Regions from separate parts of the Cupriavidus sp. F041 genome, predicted to be linked through region 2. Evidence: predicted binding sites of a transcription regulator. Region 2 holds the regulator's gene; each other region holds the start of a gene.
What was found. The regulator FNR, encoded in region 2, switches genes on or off when oxygen is low (the NO sensors DNR and NnrR bind a similar motif). The targets are predictions, from matches to a motif close to TTGATNNNNATCAA.
Positions count from the first base shown of each region.

Region 1: the regulator FNR is predicted to act here: its motif matches at 2,764-2,777, upstream of ACZY0R_RS27880 (universal stress protein).
Region 3: the regulator FNR is predicted to act here: its motif matches at 3,304-3,317, upstream of ACZY0R_RS26315 (DUF2249 domain-containing protein).

Region 1 is NZ_JBVASY010000002.1:2,291,232-2,296,292, reverse strand. It holds gene ACZY0R_RS27900 (VIT1/CCC1 transporter family protein) at 1-330, shown strand, start outside; gene ACZY0R_RS27895 (DUF3309 family protein) at 512-667, shown strand; gene ACZY0R_RS27890 (phosphoribosyltransferase family protein) at 879-2,228, shown strand; gene ACZY0R_RS27885 (hypothetical protein) at 2,246-2,668, opposite strand; gene ACZY0R_RS27880 (universal stress protein) at 3,015-3,854, shown strand; gene ACZY0R_RS27875 (BON domain-containing protein) at 3,987-4,631, shown strand; gene ACZY0R_RS27870 (glutathione S-transferase family protein) at 4,907-5,061, shown strand, end outside.
Region 2 is NZ_JBVASY010000002.1:2,506,630-2,511,690, reverse strand. It holds gene ccoP (cytochrome-c oxidase, cbb3-type subunit III) at 1-466, shown strand, start outside; gene ccoG (cytochrome c oxidase accessory protein CcoG) at 516-2,009, shown strand; gene ACZY0R_RS28975 (FixH family protein) at 2,034-2,255, shown strand; gene ACZY0R_RS28970 (hypothetical protein) at 2,258-2,503, shown strand; gene fnr (fumarate/nitrate reduction transcriptional regulator Fnr) at 2,665-3,390, opposite strand; gene ACZY0R_RS28960 (sulfite exporter TauE/SafE family protein) at 3,677-4,435, shown strand; gene scpB (SMC-Scp complex subunit ScpB) at 5,022-5,061, shown strand, end outside.
Region 3 is NZ_JBVASY010000002.1:1,951,348-1,956,408, forward strand. It holds gene ACZY0R_RS26300 (hypothetical protein) at 333-1,643, opposite strand; gene ACZY0R_RS26305 (hemerythrin domain-containing protein) at 1,865-2,377, shown strand; gene ACZY0R_RS26310 (Crp/Fnr family transcriptional regulator) at 2,584-3,264, shown strand; gene ACZY0R_RS26315 (DUF2249 domain-containing protein) at 3,378-3,677, shown strand; gene ACZY0R_RS26320 (RrF2 family transcriptional regulator) at 3,796-4,245, shown strand; gene ACZY0R_RS26325 (DUF8744 domain-containing protein) at 4,283-5,061, opposite strand, start outside.

The DNA.
Region 1 (5,061 bases), 220 kb from region 2:
GCACACGACAGCCTGGCGGCGCATGCACGCGATGAGCTCGGCATATCGCAGGCGCTGAGCGCACAACCCATCCAGGCTGCCATGGCATCGGCCGCCAGCTTTGCCGTCGGCGCGCTCCTTCCGCTGGTGGTGGCCTGGCTGGCGCCTGGCCGCGGGCTGATGCCATGGGTATCGGGAATGTCGCTCATCTTCCTCGCTGCGCTAGGCGCCGTCGCTGCGCAGGTCGGCGGTGCCAGCAAAATCTCGGGCGCGGGACGCGTCACCTTCTGGGGCGCTCTCGCCATGGCCATCACCGCCGGCGTCGGTGTACTGTCGGGCGCCGTCCTTTAGGGCATCGGCTTGCGTCATGGACTCGATGTCCTGATCAGGATGCTCCGCGCAAGGCAGGCCCAGCGCCGATCGCACGCTGCCCGTCCCGCCTGCGCGCGGCTTGATACACGACAACTGCCAGGCTTCAATCCAACATATAGTGACCTGACAAGCAGCGGCTGGAAGTCAAGGAGGACGCGAAATGCTGGGGATTATTCTTTTAGTTCTCTTGATACTGGTTCTGATCGGCGCAATACCAGCCTGGCCGCACAGCCGGAACTGGGGTTACGCGCCCAGCGGCTTATTGGGGCTGGTACTCCTGATCGTCATCGTATTGCTGGTACAGGGCCGAATCTAGCGTTCCCGGCGGCAGACGTACCACCGGTGAACTGGCAGTGCCTGATATGGAACCCGCTCTGGTATCCAGGGGTCACGTGAGTAGGGTGCGCTTCACGTTGAGACCGGCTGTTGCCAATCCTTGACATAGCGCAAGTGGTGTCGCCGCCGGGGGACTATTCTGGGCGCTAGCCGCGCCGCGCTGCTGCGGCACACAGGAGAGGAGCAGATCGATGAATCCGCTGGTTGCCCGCTTTGAGAGCCGCGAGGACGCCGCGGCGCAGCTTGCCGAAGCGCTGCGCGCCTATCGTGGCCAGCATCCCCTGATCCTTGCCGTTCCGAAGGGCGGGGTAGCTGTCGGGCGCGGACTCGCCGACGCCCTGGAGGGCGATCTCGATGTGATGCTGGTCAGCAAGCTTACCGGCCCGGACAACGCCGTCGCCGCGATTGGCGCCGTGACGGAGAATGGCTGGACCTACGCCGTTGAGCGCCCGGCGGGGGGACAGCCCGATCCCATCCATTTTGCGCAGGAGCGGCTGGCAAAGCTCGATCTGCTGCGGCAACAATGCGCGATCTACACGTCGCATCGCGCGCGGCTGGACCCGCGTGGCCGCGTTGTGATCCTGGTGGATGACGGGATCTGCACTGGCGCCACCATGATGGCGGCGATCCATACCGTGCGCAGGCAGCAGCCGGTCAGGCTGGTTTGCGCCGTTCCCATCGGCGCACCAAAAGGCCTGGCGGTGGTCCGCGCCTGCGCCGACGAGGTCGTGTGCCTGCGGGCAGCCGGGACGGATCCCGATATCCACCATGCCTACCAGCGCTTTCCGCAGGTGGACGACGCGGAGGTCCGTGCGCTGTTGTGGCGAGACATCGAATCGCGCCACGCCGAGGCCATCGGAGCAAGAGCCCTCGCCGATGGCTTGCCGGTAGGCATCGCGTGCGACGGCACCAGGCTTCACGGCGTGCTCGACGCCCCCGGCAATCCGGTCGGGCTGGTGCTGATGGTCCATGCCAACGGGGGCGGCGACCACGCTGTGCGCAACCAGTATGTCGCGAGGAAACTGAACGCCAGGGGACTGGCTACGTTGCTGGTGGACCTGATCGGGCCAAGGGAGTCGATGCGGGCGGAAAAGCGCCAGGATATTGCCATGCTGGCCGGACGGCTGCGAACGGTGATGCAAGCGGTGCCGGGCTACGTTCGCACGCGGCTGCGCTTGCCGGCGCTGCCCGTCGGCTGCTTTGGCACCGGCACCGCCGCCGCCGTCGCGTTGAAGCTGGCGGGAGAAGCGGGCACGGATTTGCGCACGCTCGTGCTCGCCGCGGGGCGAGTGGACCTGGCCGACGCCGACACCCTGGGCAAGGTGGCCGTACCCACGCTTCTTGTGGTGGGTGCCGGCGATCCGGAAGGCATCCGGATCAATGACCTGGCGTTCGCCAGCCTTCGCTGTCCGCGGCAACTGCGGCTGGTGGCGGGCGAGGGCCGGGTATTCGAGGAGCCCGCCGCGATCGAGGAACTGGCCACGCTGGCAGGCGGCTGGTTCTCGCAATTGCTTGCCGATGGACGGGTGGCCGTCGTGTAGGCAAGCCTGTCGGGTGTTTATCCCGGGGGCACGAGATAGAGGTCGAGCGGAGCCGCGCCGGCCTCGAAGCCATGGCATTCAATCAGGTTGCCACGGCGCAGCACGATCCGGTAGTCGCCCGGCGTCAGTTGGAGGTAGAGCAGGCTCCCCATCGTCTCCGTGACCAGTACGATTTCTCGCGTTGCATCGAACAAAGTGACCGATACCGTAGCGGGTTGGCCTGCGGGCTTGTCGTCCGGAAGGTGCAGGCGGATATTGAAATCCGCCGCCCTGGCCAGCATGGCATCGCGACTCGCGGCGCTGCCGCCGCCGGCCAGATAGCGAACGCCTGGCGTGGCGATCGCGGCCGGGGGCCTGGTCTGCTGCTGCGCCGGCGCATGGATGGCGCAACCCGGCAGGAAGCAGATCAGCGCCAAGGGCAGGATCCTGGACCTGTTCATCGCGCCTCCAAGGCTGCGGCCGGTGGTTCGCCGCGGCATGGGGTTTTCCCGGCGGCGGCTCCTTGGGAAGAATAGGCTCGCGCAGATGCCGCGCATTGACGTGCGTCATATTCCCCTCAAGCAGCGTGATACAGAATGCCAATATCCGCTGCGCGCATTGCGAAGGCGCCGAAGCGCGGCTCGCACTGCTGCGGTTTCTCATGTACTGCGTTGCCCGGTGGCCGTGGCCCGGCAATATCTTGACCTGGCGCAACGACCGGACCGGCCGCGCTTGCGCTGTACGGCGCAGGCACTACAGTGCATTCTGACCCGATCACGAGCCCGGTCGACGGGCGGGAGCCTCCCTATGTCCTACGCCACCATCATGGTGATTCTCGATCCCAGCCGCCGCTCGTACCATCGCATCGAAATCGCCGCGCAGCTGGCCGCCAGACACAAAGCCACGCTGGTCGGCATGTTCGCCTGCCACCGTCCCGAGCCCGCGTGGGTGTACCGGCTGCCCGACGGCGCGCGTTACCTCGATGCCCTTCAGGCACGTTACGAGGAGGATGGCGAGATCGTGCGGCGCAGCTTCGAGGGCGCGACGGAAGAGTTGCCGATCACTGCGCAATGGCAGGCTTTCGACGGGCTTCCCCTGGCCATCGGCCAGCGCGAAGCACGCCTGGCGGACTTGCTGGTGGTCGGCCAGGACGACCCGGCGGATCCGACGGCCTTCGTGGCCGAGGGGTTTGTCGAATCCATCGTGCTTGCCAGTGGCCGGCCGGTACTGGCGATTCCCAGGGTGGGCCGGTTCAACACCGTTGGCAGCCGCGTGCTGATCGCCTGGGACGGCGGGCGCGAGGCGGCGCGCGCCATCCACGATGCGCTGCCATTTCTGCGCCAGGCCGAGGCCGTGACCATTGCCACTTGCACGGTGGCGGGCAAGGCCGGCGACCCATGGAACACGCCTGCGCAGTACGCCGCGACCTGGCTGGCGGCGCATGGCGTGACGGCGGCGGTCTGCAACCTCCCCGTGACCACCCTCGCCGATGCGGGCGAGCGGCTGCTGTCGGAAGCCGCTGACCTGGAAGCCGATCTCATCGTGGCCGGCGCCTATGGGCACAACCGGTTCCGTGAGGTGATGCTGGGTGGCGTGACCCGGACGTTGCTGGAAACCATGACGATTCCCGTGCTGTTCTCGCACTGAGTCCGATATCCAGAGCGCAAAACGGAAGTCCGGGGCTTGATATGTGTCAAGGGCCGCGCCTGCCCGGCATCTAAGCTGGAATACCGGTCGCGCCAGATGGACCCGGCGCCGGTACCAGTAAGGAGAACATGGATGAAGACCGATTTGCAGATCAAGCAGGACGTGAGTGACGAACTCGCCTGGGATCCCGCGGTCGACGCCGCCACGGTTGGCGTGGAAGTAAATCGTGGCGTGGTGACCTTGAGCGGCCACCTGCGAACCTATGTGGAGAAGCTGGCGGCGGAGCGCGCCGCCGAGCGCGTTGACGGTGTCAAGGCCGTGGTGGTCGAACTCGATGTGCGCGTTGCGGGCGAGCACGATGACGAGGCCATCGCCGAAGCGGCCAGGGCAGCGCTGCAAGCGCATGCGAGCCTGCCAGCCGCCGGGATCAAGGTGCGCGTCGAAAAGGGCTGGGTATCGCTGGCTGGCGAAGTGGAATGGAGTTATCAGAGCGAGTTGGCCGAGCGCTCCGTCGGACTTCTGCGTGGCGTGGCTGGTGTGATCAACCAGATTGCGATCAAGCCTCGCATCGCGCCGCCCGACGTGGCCGAGCGGATCGACGCAGCCTTGCGGCGTCATGCCGGGCGTGAAGCGGCGCATATCCGGATCGAGGTGCTGGGTGGCGTCGTGACGCTGGATGGCAGGGTCGATTCGCCACGGGAGCGGCAGGTTGTGTTGGGAGCGGCCCGGTCGGCGCCGGGCGTGACCAGGGTGGTCGATCATCTCGTGCTCTCCTGAGGCCTTTACCTCGAACTGGCCGAGTATTCCGAAGTCAATGACTATCGCTTGAGCCGGGCACAATCTCTAGAATAGAGAACGCTGGTGCATGGTGCCGGCGTCGTTTTTCAACTTGCCCGCCCCCCCTTGCGCGCTACCCCGGCGCTCTGCGCCAATGGAGAAACTAGAGGAGAAGCCGCTGGCTCCACCGAGGCGGAGCCAGCGGCTGGCATCCCGGCCTTGGTGTATCGTTGACGTCTTCCGCAAACGAGGTGTTTTCACTGGGGACGCATGGAATGCTGACGATCTGGGGCAGGGCGAATTCGGTCAATGTGCAGAAGGTACTGTGGTGTTGCGGCGAACTCGGCCTGCCGTTCGAGCGGATCGACGCCGGCATGCAATTCGGCGGCAACGACCGGCCCGAGTATCTTGCGATGAATCCGAACGGGCG
Region 2 (5,061 bases):
CCGCGGCTTTCCTAACCTGACCGACAACGACTGGCTGTATGGCGGCGATCCCGCCACCATCACCCAGACCATTACCAAGGGCCGTAATGGCGTGATGCCGTCATTCGCTTCGACTATCGACGGCAAGCTGGCCGGCGACGTCGCGCAATACGTTCGTTCGCTGTCAGACTTGTCTTCCGATCCGATTCGCGCCTCGCGTGGCGAAAGCACATTCAAGTCCACGTGCGCGGCTTGCCATGGTTCTTCCGGCAAGGGCAACCAGGCGCTCGGTGCGCCCAACCTGTCGGACAAGGTCTGGCTGTACGGCAGTTCGGAGGCAAACATCGTCGATGCCATCCTGAAGGGTCACAACAACCACATGCCGGCACACGAGGAAATCCTGACGCCGGAGCGCATCCGCATGCTGACGGCCTATGTCTGGGGACTGTCGAACAATGGGGCGGCCCCCTCGGGGAGCGGGCAATGAACCGCGACGCCTGCATGTGGAGCCTGCGTGCCGCTGGGGGTGATCGCCCATGAATGCCCCGGAACCGGAACCGCTGAGAAAGCACGGAGCCGCCTGGGGGCCTCTTCGCGAGCCCGCATCCGCCACGGGCGATGGGGAAACCTCGGATGAAACCCTGTACGAAGTCCGCCGCAAGATCTATCCGCGCTCGGTCACAGGTGCGTTTTCGAGCTGGCGGGTCTGGATGGTGGTCCTGACCCAGCTGTTCTTCTATGGCATGCCCTGGCTGCAATGGAACGGCCGCCAGGCCATGCTGTTCGATCTCGGCGCGCGCAAGTTCTACATCTTCGGCCTGGTGCTCTGGCCGCAGGATGTGATCTACCTGTCCGTGCTGCTGGTGATTTCCGCGCTCTCGCTGTTCCTGTTCACGGCGATCGCGGGTCGCCTGTTCTGCGGCTATGCCTGTCCGCAGACGGTGTACACCGAGATCTTCATGTGGATCGAGCGGCATGTGGAAGGCGATCGCTTTGCCCGCATCCGCCTGGATGGCGATCCGTGGAGCGCGCGCAAGCTGCGGCTCAAGGCCACCAAGCACACACTCTGGATCGTGATCGCGCTGTGGACCGGCTTTACCTTCGTAGGGTACTTCTCGCCCATTCGCGAGTTGGGCGGCCACGTGCTCAGCCTGTCGCTGGGGCCGTGGCAAACGTTCTGGATGCTGTTCTACGCCTTCGCCACCTGGGGCAACGCCGGCTTCATGCGCGAGCAGGTGTGCAAGTACATGTGTCCTTATGCACGCTTCCAGAGCGTGATGGTCGATCGCGACACGTATGTGGTGACGTATGACGTGGGCCGCGGCGAGCCGCGCGGCAGCCGCTCGCGCAAGGTGGACCACCAGGCCGCCGGCCTGGGCGATTGCGTGAACTGCAGCATCTGCGTGCAGGTCTGTCCCACCGGCATCGATATTCGCGACGGCCTGCAGTACGACTGCATAGGTTGCGGCGCCTGCATCGACGCCTGCAACCAGGTCATGGACAAGATGGCGTATCCGCGCGGGCTGATCCGCTACACCTCGGAGAACGCCATGCGCAGCGTGCTGCCCGAGGCGGAGGCGCGCAAGCGTCTGTTCCGGCCGCGCACGGTGGTGTACTCCGTGATCTGGCTGGCCCTGGTTGCCGGCTTCACGGTGTCGCTGGCCATGCGCACGCCGCTCAAGGTCGATATCATCCGCGACCGCGGCGCGCTGGGCAGGGAAGTGGAGGGGCGCTGGATCGAGAACGTCTATCGCCTGCAACTGATCAACACGACCGAGGCGCCGATGCATGTGGCCATCCGCGCGGACAGTGATGACCTGAAGGGCCTGGCCGTGGAATATGATCACGCTGCGGGCAATCTCGAGCCCACCTCAAACCGCCTGATTCCGATTCGCGTGCGCGTGCCGATCGAAGCCGCTGGCCGGGGCACGCACAAGATCCAGGTGACGGTCACCGCGACAGGAGATGACAGTGGGGGCGGCGCGGAAATCAGCCAGGGCACCAGCTTCATCGTACCGCGCAATCTTTGAACCGAGAAATCTAGAGGAGGCCTGATGATGCAGCAAAGCAATCCCTGGTGGAAGGAACCCTGGCCATGGCTGCTGATGAGCGGGCCCTTGCTGGCGATGGTGGCCTGCGGGGTCACGATCTGGCTGGCTATGACGCACCCGGACCCGCCCGTTGTCGATGGCGTATCGCGGCACGGGCTGGTGGTCGAGAAGGCGGGTAGCGGTATCGGGCGGCAAGCTGCGCCGGCCACGGCGCAGGCGAGGTGACCATGAGACTGCGCTGGCTGATGTGGGTGCTATGGCCCGGCTTCCTGGTAGCCGGGCTGACGACCGCTCTGGTGTTTTCGGTGGTCGATCCCGGCGATCTGCGCTTCTTCGGACAGCCGGTCGAGGCGTCGCGGGAGGCGGTTTACACAGTGAGCTTCCTGATAGCGTGGGTGCTCTGTTCGCTGTCGAGTGGCCTGACGCTTTACACCATGCCCACGCGGCTGGCGGAGACAGACGAACTGGAGTGAGCGCGATGCGCGTCTTCGCGCTGCGGGGCAGGGGGCGGCGGAGCAGGGGTGCCGTGGCCAGGCCGGCGCGGCGTGGCATTGGCACAACGCAAGGAAGGCAAGGCGGCCGCCAATGCCGCCGGAGCCGGGAAGCTCCGCGCGGCCGGTCGATGCCTGCCGGACTAGCAGGACTTGTTGATGATCTGCTTGATGCCTGTCATGTCGACCAGCTTGACGTGCCGCTGGCGGATCTGGATCAGCCCGGCTTCCGCAAAACGGGAGAACAGGCGGCTGACGGTTTCGAGCTTGAGCCCGAGGTAGCTGCCGATCTCCTCGCGGCTCATGCGCAGGACGAACTCGGAGGCCGAATAGCCGCGCGCGGAAAGGCGCTCCGAAAGGTTGATCAGGAAGGCGGCAAGGCGCTCTTCGGCGCGCATCGAGCCCAGCGTGATCAGCATCACCTGGTCCTGCGAGATTTCCTTGCTCATCAGCCGCATGAACTGGTGTTGCAACGACGGGAGCGAACCGGACAGCGACTGGAGGTCGCCGAAGCGCACCACGCAAACTTCGGTATCCTCAAGGGCGGTGGCGTCGGATGCGTGCTGCATTTCGCCAAGGCCGTCGAGCCCGACGACTTCGCCGGGGAGGTGGAAGCCCGTGATCTGCGAGCGGCCATCTTCCATCGTCAGGTGGGTTTTGAGCGTGCCGAAGCGGATCGCATAGACGGCGGTGAGCGGATCGCCGAGGCGGTACAGGGTCTCGCCCTTGCGTACGCGCACGCGCTCCTGCACCAGCGAATCCATTTTTTCGAGGTCCTGCTGCGACATGCCGACGGGCAGGCAGAGCTGTCCCAGCGAGCAAGTGGAGCAGCGGGGCGACATCTCGGTAATGGGAATGGATGTTAGCAATTGGGGCCTGTCGGTTTAGCGCAATCACTCAAGCGCGTGTGGCAGGCGCATTGAGTTGAAAGCTTGACGTTGAGAGCTGTCGGTTGGAAGCGCTATCCACATTAGCCTGGCGCGGGTCTGGCGGGGCCTGCCATCTGCGTGGCGCCGCCTGCCGTGCCCGTCGTCATGATTCGCGATTGCGCGGATGTGCGCGGGCGCCGGGCTTCATGTTGATAGCGCCTCTTGGAGTCGCGGGGGCGCGTAGGGCGCATTTTACCGCGCCAGGGGATGTGATTGGGAGGAGAAGTTGACCGTAGGCGTGCTCTTCAGCGTTTTTACCCTGGCTTTGCTAGGCGGTGTGCATTGCGCGGCCATGTGCGGCGGGATTGCGCTTGCCGCCGAGCAGGGCGGCACGGCCCGTGTGCCGGCCATCATCCTGCGCCAGCCAGGCCACTGGCTGCTCGAACTCCTGGTGATGCACGCCGGGCGGCTGAGCATGTATGCGCTGTTGGGTGCCTTGCTGGGTACCTTGGGCGCCGGTGTCTGGAAGGCCCAGTACCTGCCGCTGCAGCGCTGGCTGTTCGGGATCGGCAGCATGATGCTGGTCATGTCGGGCTTATGGATGTTGCGCGGGCGCGTCGTGGGGGCTGCCTGGCTGGAGCGGTTTGCCGCGCGCGGCGCTGGCGGTTTGCTCCGGGTTTTTGCCGCCGTGGGCGCGCGCCTGGCGCCCATGGGCCTGCCACAGGGGCGGCTGCTGCGCCGCTACGGCATGGGGCTGGCCTGGGGGCTGGTACCATGCGGCATGGTCTATGGCGCCCTGGCGATGGCGCTGCTGGCCGGGAACGCCCCTTCGGGGGCGCTGGTGATGGCCGTGTTCGGACTGGGCACTTTGCCAAACCTGTTGGTTATCTCGGGCCTGTCCGGCTACCTCAGGCAGTGGTCGCGCCGCCCGGCGGTACGTACCGTTGCCGGTTTGGCGGTGGTTGCCTTTGGTGTGGTCGGGGTGGCGCGCGCGCTGCTTTTACCAGAGACGCTGGCCGCGCACGGCTTCTGTCTGGTCTTCTGATACGCCGCTTCATGGCGCATTGCGCACTTTGCCGGGCAGATGCCTGTGCGAATCGGTTGCAGGTTTGCCAGGGAATGCCATACAATCGCAAGAACAGCGATATCGCGCAGCGTATTTCATCGTGGCATCGTCAGGTAGCATTCGCACTCAGGGATGCATGCCAGGAACCCTCGAGCACGTATTACCGCCAGGGACCGTTCCCAATCCGCCGTCCGGTTCAAAAGATTATTTGGTTCAAAAGACCAGCCACGGCAGGGCGGGGTGAAATAGGCCAAGCAGGCCCGATATCCGTATTTTTCTTGCACCCGGAGCGACGGACGTCGTGCCGGACAGGTCCGCCACATCAGGGGGAAGGCGCGACGCAAGGGCTCCGTCGACCGGCAGGTAAAGCCGGTGGCCGGGCGATCTCCTGCCGGGCAGGTCCGGCACCCGATGCAAAAAAGAAAGCGCACGACTGCATGCATCAAGCATTGCGGTTGGCTGCGCGGTCAGATGGCGGTGGCAATTCCAACCGCTGAACCCGCAATCTCCAGTGCGTCCGGGTTTGTCCGGGGCGCAGGTGCAAAGACAGGCTGCACGCAATCACATGAATACCCAAGAGGCGAAGATCGTCCTCGAGACCGCGC
Region 3 (5,061 bases), 560 kb from region 2:
CGTTTCGGGCTGCCTCGTGCCTGGGCTGCCACGCCCTTAGCCCACGCTCGTCACCCCTGGATACCGGTGACATACCCCATTTGACCTGGGCGACACCAGTCAGCCGCACGGCAAGTTGGTTGCCACCGGTTTCCATGGCCAGGTTTTCCTGGCAGGTCGGGCTGATACGCAATGGCCGCCGCTTGACGCACTCACCTCAGCGTAGCTGAGCAGCCGGCCGCGCGGCAATTGCCGACTCTTTCATTCTTGTTGGCATAAATGCTCACGTCGAGGCGATGAAATGGGGGAGTCTCGCGCTGGCCAGCACGCCGCTGGCTCGCTTGCCCAGGGACTCAACGGCAACTGGATGTCTGTGGCCGGGGCGGCAGCCCGCCCATGGCCATGGTGAGCCGGAAACATCGCACGGCGCGCAGCAACTGCAAGCCGAACCAGACGTTCGCCGCTGCAAACGAAAGACCGCCAGGCAAAGCCAGCCATCGCGGGGCTAGCGGCAGCGCCAGCAGCAGGACATAGGACAGCAGCAGCAAGTTGGCTTGCCAGCGTTGCCGGGCGGGCGAAATCATCGCTTGCATGGCGGGAATCCGCGCCGGCAAGGGCAACCGGCGGCGCAAATGCAGCCAGATCAGGAATGGCACGATCTTGCCGGCCATCGCGGTTACCGGCAACACCCCGCAGCCGACCAGCACCGCCGTTCCGATCCACCAGGGAATCGCGACGGCCGTTGGCAGGACGATGGCGGCCAGCGACAATGTGACGGCACCCAGCGCGCTCATGCAAGCCGCGACCCAAAGGCGCCACCCCGGATCATGGCGACGCCGCGCACGCAGTACGCCTGCCAATCCGTATGCCGCGAGTATCCCCAGGAGCAGCAGCAGAGGCGCCGCGCCGGGTCCGGCGATCCGTGGCAGATCGATCACCACACCGCTGTACCCCAGCAGGAGCAGCCAGATGCCCCAGGGCAGGAAGCGAACCAGGCTGGCCGGCAGCCGCCCGGTCTGCCAGAACATTGGCACCACCGTCGTCGCGACACCGGCAACGAGCGTGGCCAGCCAGCCAACCAGCCCCCAGGCGACATGCAGTTGCAACAACGGACCCAGCGACAATTGCCACTGCCCGCCAAGTACGCCAGCCAGCGCCGCGCCAGTCGTGACCGTCACGATCAGCGCCCCGCCTATGCCCGCCAGCGTGCGCGTGGTGGCGTCCGTGGCTGCCACGCGCGTTCCCGCCCGCAGCAATGCCAGTCCGACGAGGCTTAGAAATGGGGCCCCTAGCACGATTGCCACGCGAAAGCCCGGTGGCCGGCCAGCCAGGAATCCCCCCGCCAGCCCGAATGCGGTGCTCCCCCCTGTCAAAGCGACCCAGGGTGCCAGGCTGGCGGCGCCGCGTATCCGCACCCCGGCGACCACCGGCATCATCTGGAACAAGGCCCCCACCATGACTGGAACCAGCATCCCCAGCGCCAGCAGATGGACCGCCGCCAGCACCGTCGGGGAAAAGCGGAACGGCAAGCCGTCCGCGGGTCCGAATGCCAGCAGCAATCCCGCCGCCGCGCCAAGCCATGGCGCCGGCAGCAGGCAGCCGAGGACCATGGATGGCCGGGGCGCATTCTCGTATTTCAGGTGTGCCTTAGTGCTCCCCGCCATGCCCTATCCTCGCTCTCAATCCTGGCGCAGCCATGCTAGCCGCCAGAGGCCGCGTTGTCCTTGATCGCGGTAAAGGGTTGCACGCCTGGGTTGCAAGCCAGCCCGTCAGCTTGTGCCGCGCCTTTCTTGCGCTAACTCAACAAAGCGCGTGCCGCTTCGGGCGATACTCGAAGATTGGCAGCAGGCAATTGGAGAAGGCCTGGCCCAACCGGAGTGTGATCATGTTTTCTCCCGCCGCCAGTCTTCCTGGCTTCGATTCACCGATTGAGTTGCTGCTGGCCTGCCATGACAAGGTGCGGCGTTTTGCCGGCTTATGTCACAGGCTTGAGCAGCATGCGGTACTGCACGGCGCGGATGAAGAAGCACGAGCCGCCGCCGCCAGCGTGCTGAGATACTTCCAGTTGGCAGCGCCGCTGCACCACGCGGACGAGGAGGAAGACCTGTTCCCCGCGCTGCGGGAACTGGGTGACGCCAGCCTGACCGCAAGTATTGACGAGCTGGATGCCGAGCATGAGTACCTGGGTGAATTGTGGTGTTGCGTGCAGCCCTGGCTGGAGGCGATGTCGCTGGGGACAAGGCACCCTGCCCCGCCTGAGCTCAAGGCGTTCGCCACACGCTATCCGGAGCACGCATTGCGGGAGGAGCGCGAGGTTTATCCCGCAGCCGTACGGTTGTCGCGCGATCGCCTCGCCGGGATTGGCCAGCGCATGGCGCAACGAAGAGGCGCACGCTAGCGGTCCTGGCCGTCAAAGCTCGCCAGCCAAGACGGGCTGACTTGATCTGCCACAAGATCCGATTGACCCGGGCGTGGAATCCTATGCGCTACTAGCTGTCGTCGCACTCCGGGATACGCCGTCATTTGCCGGTCCGCAAGGCCGGCCTGCCCCAGAGGCAAGCTGCGACAGCTTGACCGATGCAACCACCGCCACTGAGGCAATCCATGCGCCACAAACTAAATCTCGAGGGGCTGCTGGGAAGCCTGCCGCTCTTCCGTAACCTCGACACAGAGCAACTGGCCGAACTGGCGGGCTCCTGCCATGAGGTCAGGGTATCCAAGCACAGCCATCTCTTCCGGCGCGGCGACGCGGCTGCGGGCTTATACGTTGTTGCCGTTGGCCAGATCAAGCTGGCACTGCCCTCGGTGCACGGCAACCTCGAGAAAATCGTCGAGTTCTTCGGCCCCGGCGAGGCATTTGGGGAGGCCGTCATGTTCCTTGACCGCCCCTACCTGGTGGACGCCCAGGCGCTCGACGACACGCTGCTTATCCTGCTCGACAAGAAGGATATATTTGCCGCCATCGATCGCGATCCGTCCTTTGCGCGCCGCATGCTTGCGGGCCTGTCGATGCGCCTGCATACCCTGGTGCAGGATATCGAGACGGTGAACCTGCACAATTCGCAGCAGAGAGTGATCGGCTACCTGCTGAACGGGCCTCGCGAGGGCAACCTCACGCGCTTTGCCGTCAACAAGAATCTGATCGCTTCCAAGCTGGGGCTGTCGCCGGCAACGCTTTCGCGCACCCTGCAGCGGCTCAGCGAAGCGGCCTTGATCAGCGTAGCCGGCCCTGAAGTCGTGATTCACGATATCCAGGCGCTTCAGCGCAGGTTTGCCGGCGGGTAAGCGCGCCCTCGCGGCGTGAAACCCCCAACCGGAAATTGCTTGACAGGCGTCAATCGCGGCGGACCAATACCTCGCTAGCATGCCTGCGTAGACACGCTACCAAGGACGCTGCCATGCAAACCAACACTCCCTTTCTCTTCGACGCGCGCGGCATTGCCAAGCGCTTTCGCCATGCCGCGATTTTTGGTGCGCTCGAAGCGCTGGGCGAAGGCGAGTCGATGCGATTCGTCAACGATCACGATCCCCTTCCCCTGATCGAGCAACTGCGCCGGCGCTATCAAGATCAACTCCAGATTGCCTACGTTGAGCGCGCGGGCGATGCCGTGGTGATCGACTTCACCGTCCATCCCGCAGCCGCCACACAGGGATGCGGTAGCGGAAACGGCACAGGCTGCGGCTGCAGCGGCGGCTAACCACGCCGTCCTCCGCTGCATTCAGGCCGTCTTCGCTCCCCCGATTCGCTTTTTCCGCAATTGGCTTGCCCGCGGACAAGCCGGCCCAGGCAGGCCTGAATATCAACAGGTTCATACGATGCGCCTTACCACCATGACCGACTACGCGCTACGGCTGCTGATCTACGTGGCGCGGCATCCTGAACGGATGTGCACCAATAGCGAGATCGCACAGGCCTACGGCATCTCCAGAGCACACATCGTCAAGGTGACGCACAAGCTCAGCCGCCAGGGATGGATCGCGACCATGCGCGGCAGAGGCGGCGGCATGCAGTTGTCGTCCGGGCCAGGAAGCATCAATCTCGGCGACGTGGTTCGCAGCGTGGAGCCCGATTTCGATCTGGTTGCCGGCCTCGCCGACGGCAGCACCCGCAAGTTCGCGAGCGACGAGCATCTTTGCTGCGTCATGGATGGCGCTCGCCGGAGTTTCCTGCAGCATCTTGAAAGCTATACGCTCGCCGACCTGCTGGCGCGGGCATTTTCGGCTCCGCCGCATGCCGGCGTAGTAGTAGATCCGGGCAGAAACTGAGGCCGTCCGATGTGGCCCTCGCCGTCCGGTGGAAGATTCAGGACTGCCGGGGCCGTGGCGCCTCGCGGGCGCGCCATGCCCGCGCCGCGGCGGCGGCTACGGCGATGAAGAGCAGGATGGCGGCAACGTTGCCCGCCGCCGCCACGGCCCTGACTGCCGGCAACGCGTGGCCGAAACTCAACCGCGCTGCCAGGGAGAGATGCAGCAAGGCAAGCGGCACATAGAAGCTGTTGCCGAACTGCAGCTTGGTACGCGTGATCGCCGGCAGGATGACAGGCGCATGCGCCATCACCATGCTGACGATAAAGCCCAGTCCCAGCGCATGGAAGGCGGCGTCGCGCCATGGCAGCCCTGCCGCGGTTCCCGCCCACGCCACGCCTGCCACCAACAGCCAGCCATAGCCCAGAAGCAGGCAGACCGCCATGTAGCGGCTCAGTCCGTGGCTGCGCACCGTGCGGCGCGCAATGTCGAACAATGCCAGCCAGGCGGCAAGCAACGCCAGCGATGCGCCATAGACGAAACCGCCGATCCTGCCCGGGTTCCCTTCCAGCGCCGAGCCGGCGGCACCGAGCACCAGCACCGTCAGAATGGCAAGCAAGGCCGCTTGCGCGCCGGGCCTGCGGCGCATCAGGCGCGTCATTTCAAGCCGCTCGGCTGCGACCGTGACAACCAGGAAAATAAAGTACCAGGCGTTGACCGAGGCCAGCCAGTGGCCTGACGCCAATCCCGCGTTGCCGGCCAGCCAGGCCACCGCGGCGACCAGCAGCAAGGCGGTATGGGCAGCCGGCTGGCGCCGCACTACTGCCACGCTGACGC